Regions from separate parts of the Bacillus sp. z50 genome, predicted to be linked through region 3. Evidence: riboswitches for the same ligand, from Rfam matches in the RefSeq annotation. Region 3 holds a riboswitch; each other region holds the start of a gene.

Region 1 (3,285 bases), on a different contig from region 3:
TCCACATTCAATATCAATGATGCTTAGTCTTCTGAAACCAAGCTGGATATGTTCATCTATATAATACCCCTCGTCATCTGGCCCTCTATGCGTAATCAAGTCATTCATACTTTTAATTAGTTCTGAATCCTGATTCGCTTGCTGGTGATCATGCATACATCCTACAAATCCACACATTATTATTCACTCACTACCTTTACTTTCGACTGTTTTTCTTTAAAAATATCAAAGGATTAGATTTTAGATATAAGCTAGGGTCCCGACAAAATATGATCCATTATACCCGATATCACAACTTCCTAATATTACCATATTTAGACAAAAAAAGAAAGAGGGGTTATCCCTCTTTCTAGAAATGTTTATGCTGTTTATCTTAGATGTTAGCTTCCGCACGCAGTACTTCCACTTTATCTGTTTTCTCCCAAGGAAGATCTAAATCATTGCGTCCAAAATGTCCGTAAGCTGCTGTTTGTTTATAGATCGGACGTCTTAAATCAAGCATTTTTATGATCCCTGCTGGGCGTAGATCAAAGTTAGCACGTACTAATTCAATTAATTTTTCCTCTTCAATTTTCCCTGTACCGAACGTATCAATAGAAATAGATACTGGTTGCGCTACACCAATCGCGTAAGCCAGCTGAACTTCCGCTTTATCTGCAAGACCTGCTGCTACAATATTTTTAGCTACGTATCTGGCTGCATAGGCAGCAGAACGGTCTACTTTTGTAGCGTCTTTACCAGAGAATGCTCCGCCACCGTGACGTGCGTATCCACCATACGTGTCTACAATGATTTTACGGCCAGTCAAGCCTGCATCCCCTTGTGGACCTCCAATAACAAAACGGCCCGTTGGGTTAATAAAATATTTAGTTTGTTCATCAATAAGGTGAGCAGGAACAACCGGTTTAATTACTTGTTCTTTTAAGTCTTTCTTAATTTGCTCCAGTGTTGTTTCCGCGTCATGCTGAGTAGAGATAACGATTGTATCAATTCTTACCGGATTTTTATTTTCATCATATTCCACTGTGACTTGTGTTTTTCCATCAGGGCGCAAGTATGGAAGAACTTCTTGTTTACGAACCTCAGCCAGCTTTCTAGATAATTGGTGAGCAAGAGAAATAGGAAGAGGCATTAATTCTTCTGTTTCGTTGCAGGCAAAACCGAACATAAGACCCTGATCTCCCGCCCCAATAGCTTCAATCTCTTCATCTGACATCGTGCCTTCTCTTGATTCCAAAGCTTGGTCTACACCTTGGGCGATATCTGCAGATTGTTCATCAATAGAGGTTAAGACAGCGCATGTTTCTGCATCGAAACCATATTTAGCACGTGTATAACCGATCCCTTTGATTGTGTCACGCACAATTTTTGGAATATCCACATAAGTAGAAGTAGTGATTTCTCCCGCTACTAAAACTAATCCAGTGGTAACAGATGTTTCGCAGGCTACCCTCGCATTTGGATCCTTTGCTAAAATTTCATCCAAAATGGAATCAGAAATCTGATCGCAAATTTTATCCGGATGACCTTCTGTTACAGATTCTGATGTAAACAAATGTCTCTTATTAGACATGTATATTTCCTCCTTCAGTTTCCCTGTTTATGGCTACTCATTATCTTTAATTATCTCCTGATTATACGAAAAAAGACCTTTCCCCTTTATAAAGAAAAGAGGAAAGGTCTGAGTCTCAGAAATCTGCCTTTCACTCTCATCGTTCAAGGCATTATAACCTTGCATCAAGTTAGCACCTTTGCGTGATTTCCATTATAAGGAATCAAACTGCAGGTTGCCCCGGCTTCATAGAGCTCGTCTCTCCACCGAGTCTTGATAAGAGTATCCATATCAAATGTATATAATATCTTATCCATCATTTTCTGTCAATAAATAAACAGGAATATATTGTTAAGATAAACCTTTAGCTTCATCCTTTTTCTAAAAGAAGTACAGTCAGAACTTAAAATTCGCATTTCAATTATGATATTGATATAATTAATTTACGAATATTCAAATAAATATACTTTATTATTTATCCATCAATATTGACTAATATCCCTATTCTTTCACCAATGAAAACAATAATAATTATTCTTATATACTATATTAAACCATATTTTTGAAAATTAACACAATTAGTATGGATAAATCGATTAAATGTGTTATACTATTTTCCATATAATATGCTTACCAAAATTCTGGAAAAGGATGATACCTTATGAACAGTGTAGGAGTTTCCAATGAATTGAAACAATTACTTACTCATGATAATATTCACATTCAGCTTTCAGTGCCACAATTAGTTGAAAAAGTATTAACCAGAAAAGAGGGCATCCTCACATCTACTGGAGCGATTAAAGCCGAAACAGGTAAATATACCGGCAGATCTCCAAAGGATAAATATATTGTAGAGGAAGCTGCCACTAAAGATAAAATAGCCTGGGGAAGCGTCAATCAAGCAATATCTGAAGACGCATTCTCTAAATTATATGATAAAGTTATCGATTACCTCGAAAAACGAGATGAATTATTTGTATTTAATGGGTTTGCTGGGGCTGCAACAGACTACCGCCTTCCTATACAAGTAATCAATGAATATGCCTGGCACAATTTATTTGTACATCAGCTGTTTATCCGCCCCACTAAAGAAGAGCTTGAAAATCATTCTCCTGAGTTTACTATTATCTCAGCACCAGGTTTTAAAGCAAACCCTCTCGTGGACGGTACACAATCTGAGACGTTTATCATCATTTCTTTTGAGAAAAAAGTCGTCTTAATTGGAGGCACCGAGTATGCAGGTGAAATGAAAAAATCCATTTTCTCAATCATGAATTACCTGTTGCCTGAGAAAAATGTGTTCTCTATGCATTGTTCAGCAAATGTAGGTTTCGAGGGAGATGTAGCTCTTTTCTTTGGCCTATCCGGCACTGGAAAGACTACTTTATCAGCCGATCCAAATCGCCGCCTTATAGGTGATGACGAACATGGCTGGTCTCCTGATGGTGTATTTAATATTGAAGGCGGCTGTTACGCAAAATGCATCAATCTCACACAGGAAAAAGAGCCTCAAATTTTTAATGCCATACGCTTTGGTTCTGTACTAGAGAATGTGGTTGTAGATGAAGATACGAGAATTGCTGACTATGATAATGGAATGTTAACTGAAAATACCCGGGCAGCTTACCCTATCGAAGCCATGCAGAACATCGTCACACCTAGTATAGCGGGCCATCCCAATACAATCATCTTTTTAACTGCTGATGCTTTTGGTGTTCTGCCTCCAATCAGCA
Region 2 (3,285 bases), on a different contig from region 3:
TTTCTATTTTACGCTGTCTATGTCAGAAGTTTTAATTGATTTGTAGAATTCTCTATAATAGCCTGTAATCTCAACCGATTAGACGATTGTTAAGTGGCTAACTGGAGGCATTTATTATAGTAAAAGAAGCTCCTCGTTATTTAATTTAAAAATTCTGAATAATCAATTGACTCATATTTTTCCATATGCTATAGTTTTAACAACTTAATACTTGGTTCTTATCAAGAGAGGTGGAGGGACTGGCCCGTTGAAGCCCGGCAACCGGTATTTATATAATACACGGTGCCAATTCCAGCGGATATAAATCCGGGAGATAAGGAGAGATGGAAAATGCCTGCCTCTTCTTGTGAAGAGGTTTTTTTCATTTACTCACTTCTCTATTTAAAATGAAATGGAGAGATGTAGAATGGCAAATGAAGAAAAGAAGTATCGGTTTGAAACAGTAGGTATACACGGAGGATTGCAGCAGGATTCGGTAACTGGAGCGAGAAGCGTGCCGATTTACCAGACGAATGCTTATTTATTTAAAGACACAGATCATGCTGCGGATTTATTTGGATTAGCTGAAACTGGCTATATTTATACTAGAATCCATAATCCAACTTCAAGTGTATTCGAAGAACGTATAGCAGAATTAGAAGGTGGCATTGGAGCTTTAGCGGTATCAAGTGGTGCTGCAGCTATAACACTCTCAATCCTAAATATTGCGGGAGCAGGTGATGAAATTATCTCTGCGTCCACTCTATACGGCGGAACCTACAATTTATTTGCCAATACTCTCCCTAAGTATGGTATTAACGTAAGGTTCGTGGATCCAAGTGACACTGAAAATTTTAGAGAAGCGATTACATCAAAGACCAGAGCTATTTTTGGAGAAACGATTGGAAATCCAAGCCTGCAGGTTCTTGATATTGAACGGGTGGCGGAAATTGCTCATGAAGCTGGAATTCCGTTAATCATTGATAATACATTTGCAACTCCTTATTTATCCCGTCCGATTGAGTTTGGAGCGGATATCGTCGTACACTCAGCTACGAAATGGCTGCTTGGAAATGGAACCACATTAGGCGGGGTCATAGTCGATGGAGGGAAGTTTGACTGGAATTCATCTAAATTTCCGGGCTTTACTGAACCCGATCCAAGCTATCATGATCTGATTTACAGTGAAGCAATTGGTGCAGCAGCATTTATTGTGAAGGCCAGAGTTCAGCTGTTGAGAGATTTAGGTCCATCCTTAAGCCCGTACAATGCCTTTCAATTTATTCTCGGATTGGAAACTCTGCATGTGAGGATGAAGGAGCATGTAGCCAATACGAGATTAATAGTTGACTATTTAAAACAGCATCCGGCTGTATCGTGGGTCTTGTATCCAGGAGATTCAGATCACCCTGATTACGAAAAAACGAAGAAATATTTACCCAAAGGTGCTGGAGCAGTCGTTGTTTTTGGAATAAAGGGTGGACGTGAGGCAGGTAAAAAACTGATTGATTCCGTTGAACTGTGGTCCCATGTGGCCAATGTGGGAGATGCAAAGAGCCTAATTATCCATCCGGCAAGCACGACTCATCAGCAACTAAGTGAAGAGGGATTAAAAGCATCAGGTGTACAGGAGGATTTAATCAGACTGTCTGTTGGAATTGAACATGCAGAAGATCTAATTGAAGAATTGGAGCTTGCGATTGAAAAAGCAACAGGTATAGCTTCCACTGAGGTGGTTGTGAAATAAATATTGAACATGCTATGCAGACTTTGGTGTTGACAGTTCTTTCTTCAACATGATAGGATAGCAAACAGTTAGATTTAATTGAATAGTTTAAGTACTCTTATCAAGAGAGGCCGAGGGAAGTGCCCTTTGACGCCCGGCAACCGGCAATCATTTATGATTGAAAAGGTGCCAATTCACACAGGATAATAAATCCTGGGAGATGAGAGAAAGGAACATGTTATAAATAAATCATGCCTTTCTGCCTCCGCAGAAAGGCATTTTTGTTTAACTGAAGTTATTCTTTAATTATAGGTTGATAGAAAGAGCAGGTGAACTTTTCATGATTACATTACGTGATGTATCGAAGACCTTCTCAGGAACATTTAAACGTTCATCAGCTGTCAAAGCAGTGGATCAAGTCTCATTATCTATTGAAAAAGGCGAGATCTTTGGAATTATTGGGTACAGCGGTGCGGGAAAAAGTACCCTCATTAGAATGCTGAACGGTTTAGAGAAGCCAACAGAAGGCAGTGTCTTGGTGGCAGGCAAAGATATGGCTGCTATAAAAGGCGCTGAATTAAGAAAAGCCAGAATGGAAATAAGTATGATTTTTCAACACTTTAATCTCCTCTGGTCAAGGACAGTCAGCGAAAATATAGAGTTTCCTTTAGAAATTGCGGGCGTACCAAGCAAGGTACGTAAAGAAAGAGTGAAGGAACTGGTAAGTCTGGTAGGATTAGATGGCCGTGAAAATGCTTATCCATCTCAGTTGAGCGGCGGTCAGAAGCAGCGGGTCGGTATAGCGCGCGCATTAGCGAACAATCCACAGGTTCTTCTTTGTGACGAGGCGACATCAGCACTTGATCCTCAGACTACAGACGATATTTTGGATTTGCTCGTTGATATAAATAAAAGACTTGGCTTGACAATCGTATTAATTACACATGAAATGCATGTTATTCGTAAAATCTGTCATCGCGTTGCTGTGATGGAGATGGGGAAAGTGGTCGAGAGCGGAAAAGTACTTGATGTATTTAAAAAACCAAATGCTCCGATTACTAAACGATTTGTACAGCAAGTGACTGAGCCAGAAGAAACGAAAGAGACGATTGAGCATTTGCTTGCTGAATATCCGACGGGGAAAGTTGTACAATTATCCTTTATTGGCGAATCAGCTGAAACCCCTGTTTTATCAGAGGTTATCCGCTCTTACAAAATCAATGTAAACATATTACAGGGTAAAATTTCGCAGACTCAGCACGGGTCCTATGGAACGTTATTTATTCATGTAGACGGTGATGCTGCTGAAGTGGCGAAAGCGATTGACTATCTCCACAATCAGGAAATTGGTGTGGAGGTGATTTCAGAATGATGGAAACATTATTACCAAATGTAGTTTGGGAACGAATTTATGAAAAGACATGGGAAACCTTGTATATGACAGGTGTCTCATTAATCGCAACTTTTTTCCTTGGAATTATATTGGGTCTGCTATTATTCTTGACCTCAAAGGGGAATATGTGGGAAAACAAAGTGATTTACGGAATTGTAGGTGCTTTCGTTAACATATTCCGTTCCAT
Region 3 (3,285 bases):
TAATTCCTCGAAGTACTTCTTTCGATCCATAATGCATTTGAAGATTGCTAATAGAAATCACCAGTTCAGCCATTTTCATTCTCCCCAAAGACCCATTTTGGTATAGTATATCAAAACGGGTCGTTAATTTGCATAATTTTCTAATTTATCCTTTTTAGGTATTACTTCTGGAATCCTTCATGATGCACCTAAATGCCTGTAAAGTTCAAATTTCTAATAACCTAAACCGATAATGATTCAAAAGCTTGAATAAGATCATCAATCAAATCATTCGCATGCTCTATCCCAACAGAATAGCGCAGCAAACAATTACAGACTCCATTTTGTGTACGCACTTCCTCAGGGATATCCGCATGTGTTTGTGTAGCAGGGTACGTCATTAAACTTTCTACTCCACCCAGACTTTCAGCAAAAGATATGATGCGAAGGCTTTTTAAAAATGGATTGATCCATTCCTCTGATTTCAGCCGGAACGATATCATCCCCCCTTTACCAGGATAAAGGACATCTGTCACTTCTTCTCTTTCTCTTAAAAATCGGCTGATTATCTTAGCATTTTCCTCATGCTGCCTCATCCTTAGGCTCAATGTTTTCATTCCCCTCATCACAAGCCAGGAGTCAAATGGCGGCAGTACAGCGCCTGTTGCATTTTGATATTCTTCTAGGCGCGCACCAACCTCTTTACTCTTTGAGACAATTAATCCAGCCAATACATCATTATGTCCTGCTAAATATTTGGTGGCACTGTGGACAACAATATCTGCTCCCTGCTCAATCGGTCTTTGCAAAATGGGTGTATAAAACGTATTATCCACAAGGAGCAGTAGATTGTTAGATTGGGTCAGTTGAGCAATTTCTTTAATATCCATTTCCTGCATAAGCGGATTTGTCGGTGTTTCTATAAAGAAGGCCTTCGTATTTTCCGTAATGGATTCAGCGAAATCTTCATATGTATGGCAATAGTTAAATTTGATGCCATACGTCTTCCATATTTGCTCAAATAACCGATATGTCCCTCCATACAGATCGGCAGAGACGGCTATTTCATCACCTGGAGAAAATAAACATAGCAATGAGTGAATGGCAGCCATACCTGAACTAAAGGCAAATCCCTGTTTACCACCCTCTAGCTCGGCAATTGCTTCCTCTAATAATTTTCTGGTTGGGTTTCCTGTTCTTATGTAATCAAACCCTGTTGATTCCCCTATTCCGTTATGGCGATAGGCTGTGGAAAAATAAACTGGCGGATTAACAGTACCTGTTTGTGTTTCACTTCGATTGCCTATTTGAGCTAAGAGTGTTTCGATTTTAACTGTTGTCATATGTATGACCCCTCTCTCTTTATTAATCCCCGAAATACAGTTACTCTGATTTACCTTCATCCGGCTCTAATTTGCCATCAAAGTTACGAATTACTTACATCCACTCATTTTCCCAGTGAATAAAAATATGCTTAAAAACGAAAAAAGTCTTCAAGAAGAAGACTTTTCATTAGAGTGAGTCCCTTCTTATCGGCCAGGAATGATTGTTCCTGCAGGAATTAGCACCTTTCCATATTGGCGGTTGCTGAGACTTCACAGGGCCTGTCCCTCCATCTCTCTTGATAAGATTTTTCAGAATATTTATTTAACTATAAATTTACAGTCCTACTGCTAAAAAAGCAAGTTATTTCTGCCTTTATTGTCCAACTTTTTAACAAAGGTATATAATAAATCTATACATAAAAAGGAGTGATTCGGAACCATGAAAGCCAATGGCCAGGAAATTTTCCAGTACATAAAAGACCTTGTATCCATTCCAAGTCCGAGCGGCTATACAACGGAAGTAATTGATCATGTAGCACAGTTTTTACAATCTCAAGGAATACCTGCAGTAAAAACAAATAAAGGTGCCCTATTGGCAACAATCAAGGGACAGGATGATTCAAAGCACCGTTTTCTAACAGCCCATGTAGATACATTAGGTGCTATGGTGAAAGAAATCAAACCAAGCGGGCGTTTAAAATTATCGATGATCGGCGGATTTCGTTGGAATTCTGTTGAAGGCGAATATTGTAAAATCCATACAGCTGAAGGTAAAACGTTTACAGGGACGATTCTTTTAAATCAAACTTCTGTCCATGTTTATCAGAAAATGGGAGATATTAAACGCGAGGATGCAACGATTGAAGTTCGAATTGATGCTGTGACAAAAAGCAAGACGGATACAGAAGGTCTAGGTATTTCTGTAGGTGATTTTGTTTCCTTCGAGCCCCGTGTTGAACTGACAGACAATGGATTTATTAAATCCCGTCATTTAGATGATAAAGCGAGTGTCGGCATACTGATGTATATCATTAAACAGTTAAAAGAAGAAGGCATCACTCTCCCCTATACGACCCACTTCTTAATTTCAAATAATGAAGAAATAGGCTATGGCGGAAACTCCAACATTCCTGCTGAAACTGTTGAATACCTGGCTGTAGATATGGGAGCAATTGGAGAAGGACAATCTACGGATGAATACAGTGTTTCCATTTGTGCAAAAGATTCTAGCGGACCCTATCATTATGGCCTGCGTCAGCATTTAGTCGAATTGGCAAAGCAACACAAGATTGATTACCGTGTAGATATATATCCTTTTTACGGATCTGATGCTTCTGCTGCCATCCGTGCCGGCTATGATATCATACACGGATTAATTGGACCCGGCATTGATGCTTCACATGCTTTTGAAAGAACCCATATCAGCTCTATTGAACATACTGCCCAGTTAATCTGGAATTACTTACAATCAGAATTAGCCTAATTTCATACTAAACGTTAACCCATCACCATTTAAGTGATGGGTTTTTATTATAATAACCGTTTGATTTTTCCATAAGCAGCCTTGGCTTCAGCATATCCTTGATTGTACAGCTTTTTCAGCTTTTTAGGGTTACGCTCAACACGGCTGACATCTGATTTCACTAATGGACGAATAATGACGACAAGTCCCTTTTCTTCTTGTTCCTCCAAATAGCGGATCGTGTCATTGTAAACGATATGCCGTTTGCGAAGAGCCTTTAGCAGCCCTTGATAGTTCTTATATTTTCTTTTTCCAAGCCAATCAAGCGACGATGCTTTCATATAGCCTTTATTCCCAGTAAGCACAACGATATTTTTCGTATTCCCGTCTGCTTGAGATTTTTGTATCGGTATTGGATCGGCAACACCGCCATCCAGCAGCATTCTTCCATCATAAGAGATTTCCGGAGCAAAAAAAGGAATCGAACTGGATGCGCGCAGAATCGTTGTAATATCTTTT

What was found. Region 3 has a riboswitch for S-adenosylmethionine ahead of AC4G3N_RS04165 (methionine biosynthesis PLP-dependent protein). Riboswitches for the same ligand answer to the same signal wherever they lie in the genome.
Region 1: another riboswitch for S-adenosylmethionine. It lies ahead of metK (methionine adenosyltransferase); the one in region 3 lies ahead of AC4G3N_RS04165 (methionine biosynthesis PLP-dependent protein).
Region 2: another riboswitch for S-adenosylmethionine. It lies ahead of AC4G3N_RS11870 (methionine ABC transporter ATP-binding protein); the one in region 3 lies ahead of AC4G3N_RS04165 (methionine biosynthesis PLP-dependent protein).

Annotation. Positions count from the first base shown of each region.
Region 1 is NZ_JBZFQL010000006.1:228,473-231,757, forward strand. Features, by position in the region: gene asnB (asparagine synthase (glutamine-hydrolyzing)) at 1-177, opposite strand, end outside; gene metK (methionine adenosyltransferase) at 374-1,573, opposite strand; SAM riboswitch class I at 1,707-1,835, opposite strand; gene pckA (phosphoenolpyruvate carboxykinase (ATP)) at 2,214-3,285, shown strand, end outside.
Region 2 is NZ_JBZFQL010000003.1:527,727-531,011, forward strand. Features, by position in the region: SAM riboswitch class I at 216-320, shown strand; gene AC4G3N_RS11865 (O-acetylhomoserine aminocarboxypropyltransferase/cysteine synthase family protein) at 407-1,726, shown strand; SAM riboswitch class I at 1,821-1,932, shown strand; gene AC4G3N_RS11870 (methionine ABC transporter ATP-binding protein) at 2,046-3,077, shown strand; gene AC4G3N_RS11875 (methionine ABC transporter permease) at 3,074-3,285, shown strand, end outside.
Region 3 is NZ_JBZFQL010000001.1:885,028-888,312, forward strand. Features, by position in the region: gene AC4G3N_RS04160 (ABC transporter ATP-binding protein) at 1-79, opposite strand, end outside; gene AC4G3N_RS04165 (methionine biosynthesis PLP-dependent protein) at 222-1,322, opposite strand; SAM riboswitch class I at 1,506-1,610, opposite strand; gene AC4G3N_RS04170 (M42 family metallopeptidase) at 1,744-2,787, shown strand; gene AC4G3N_RS04175 (patatin-like phospholipase family protein) at 2,835-3,285, opposite strand, start outside.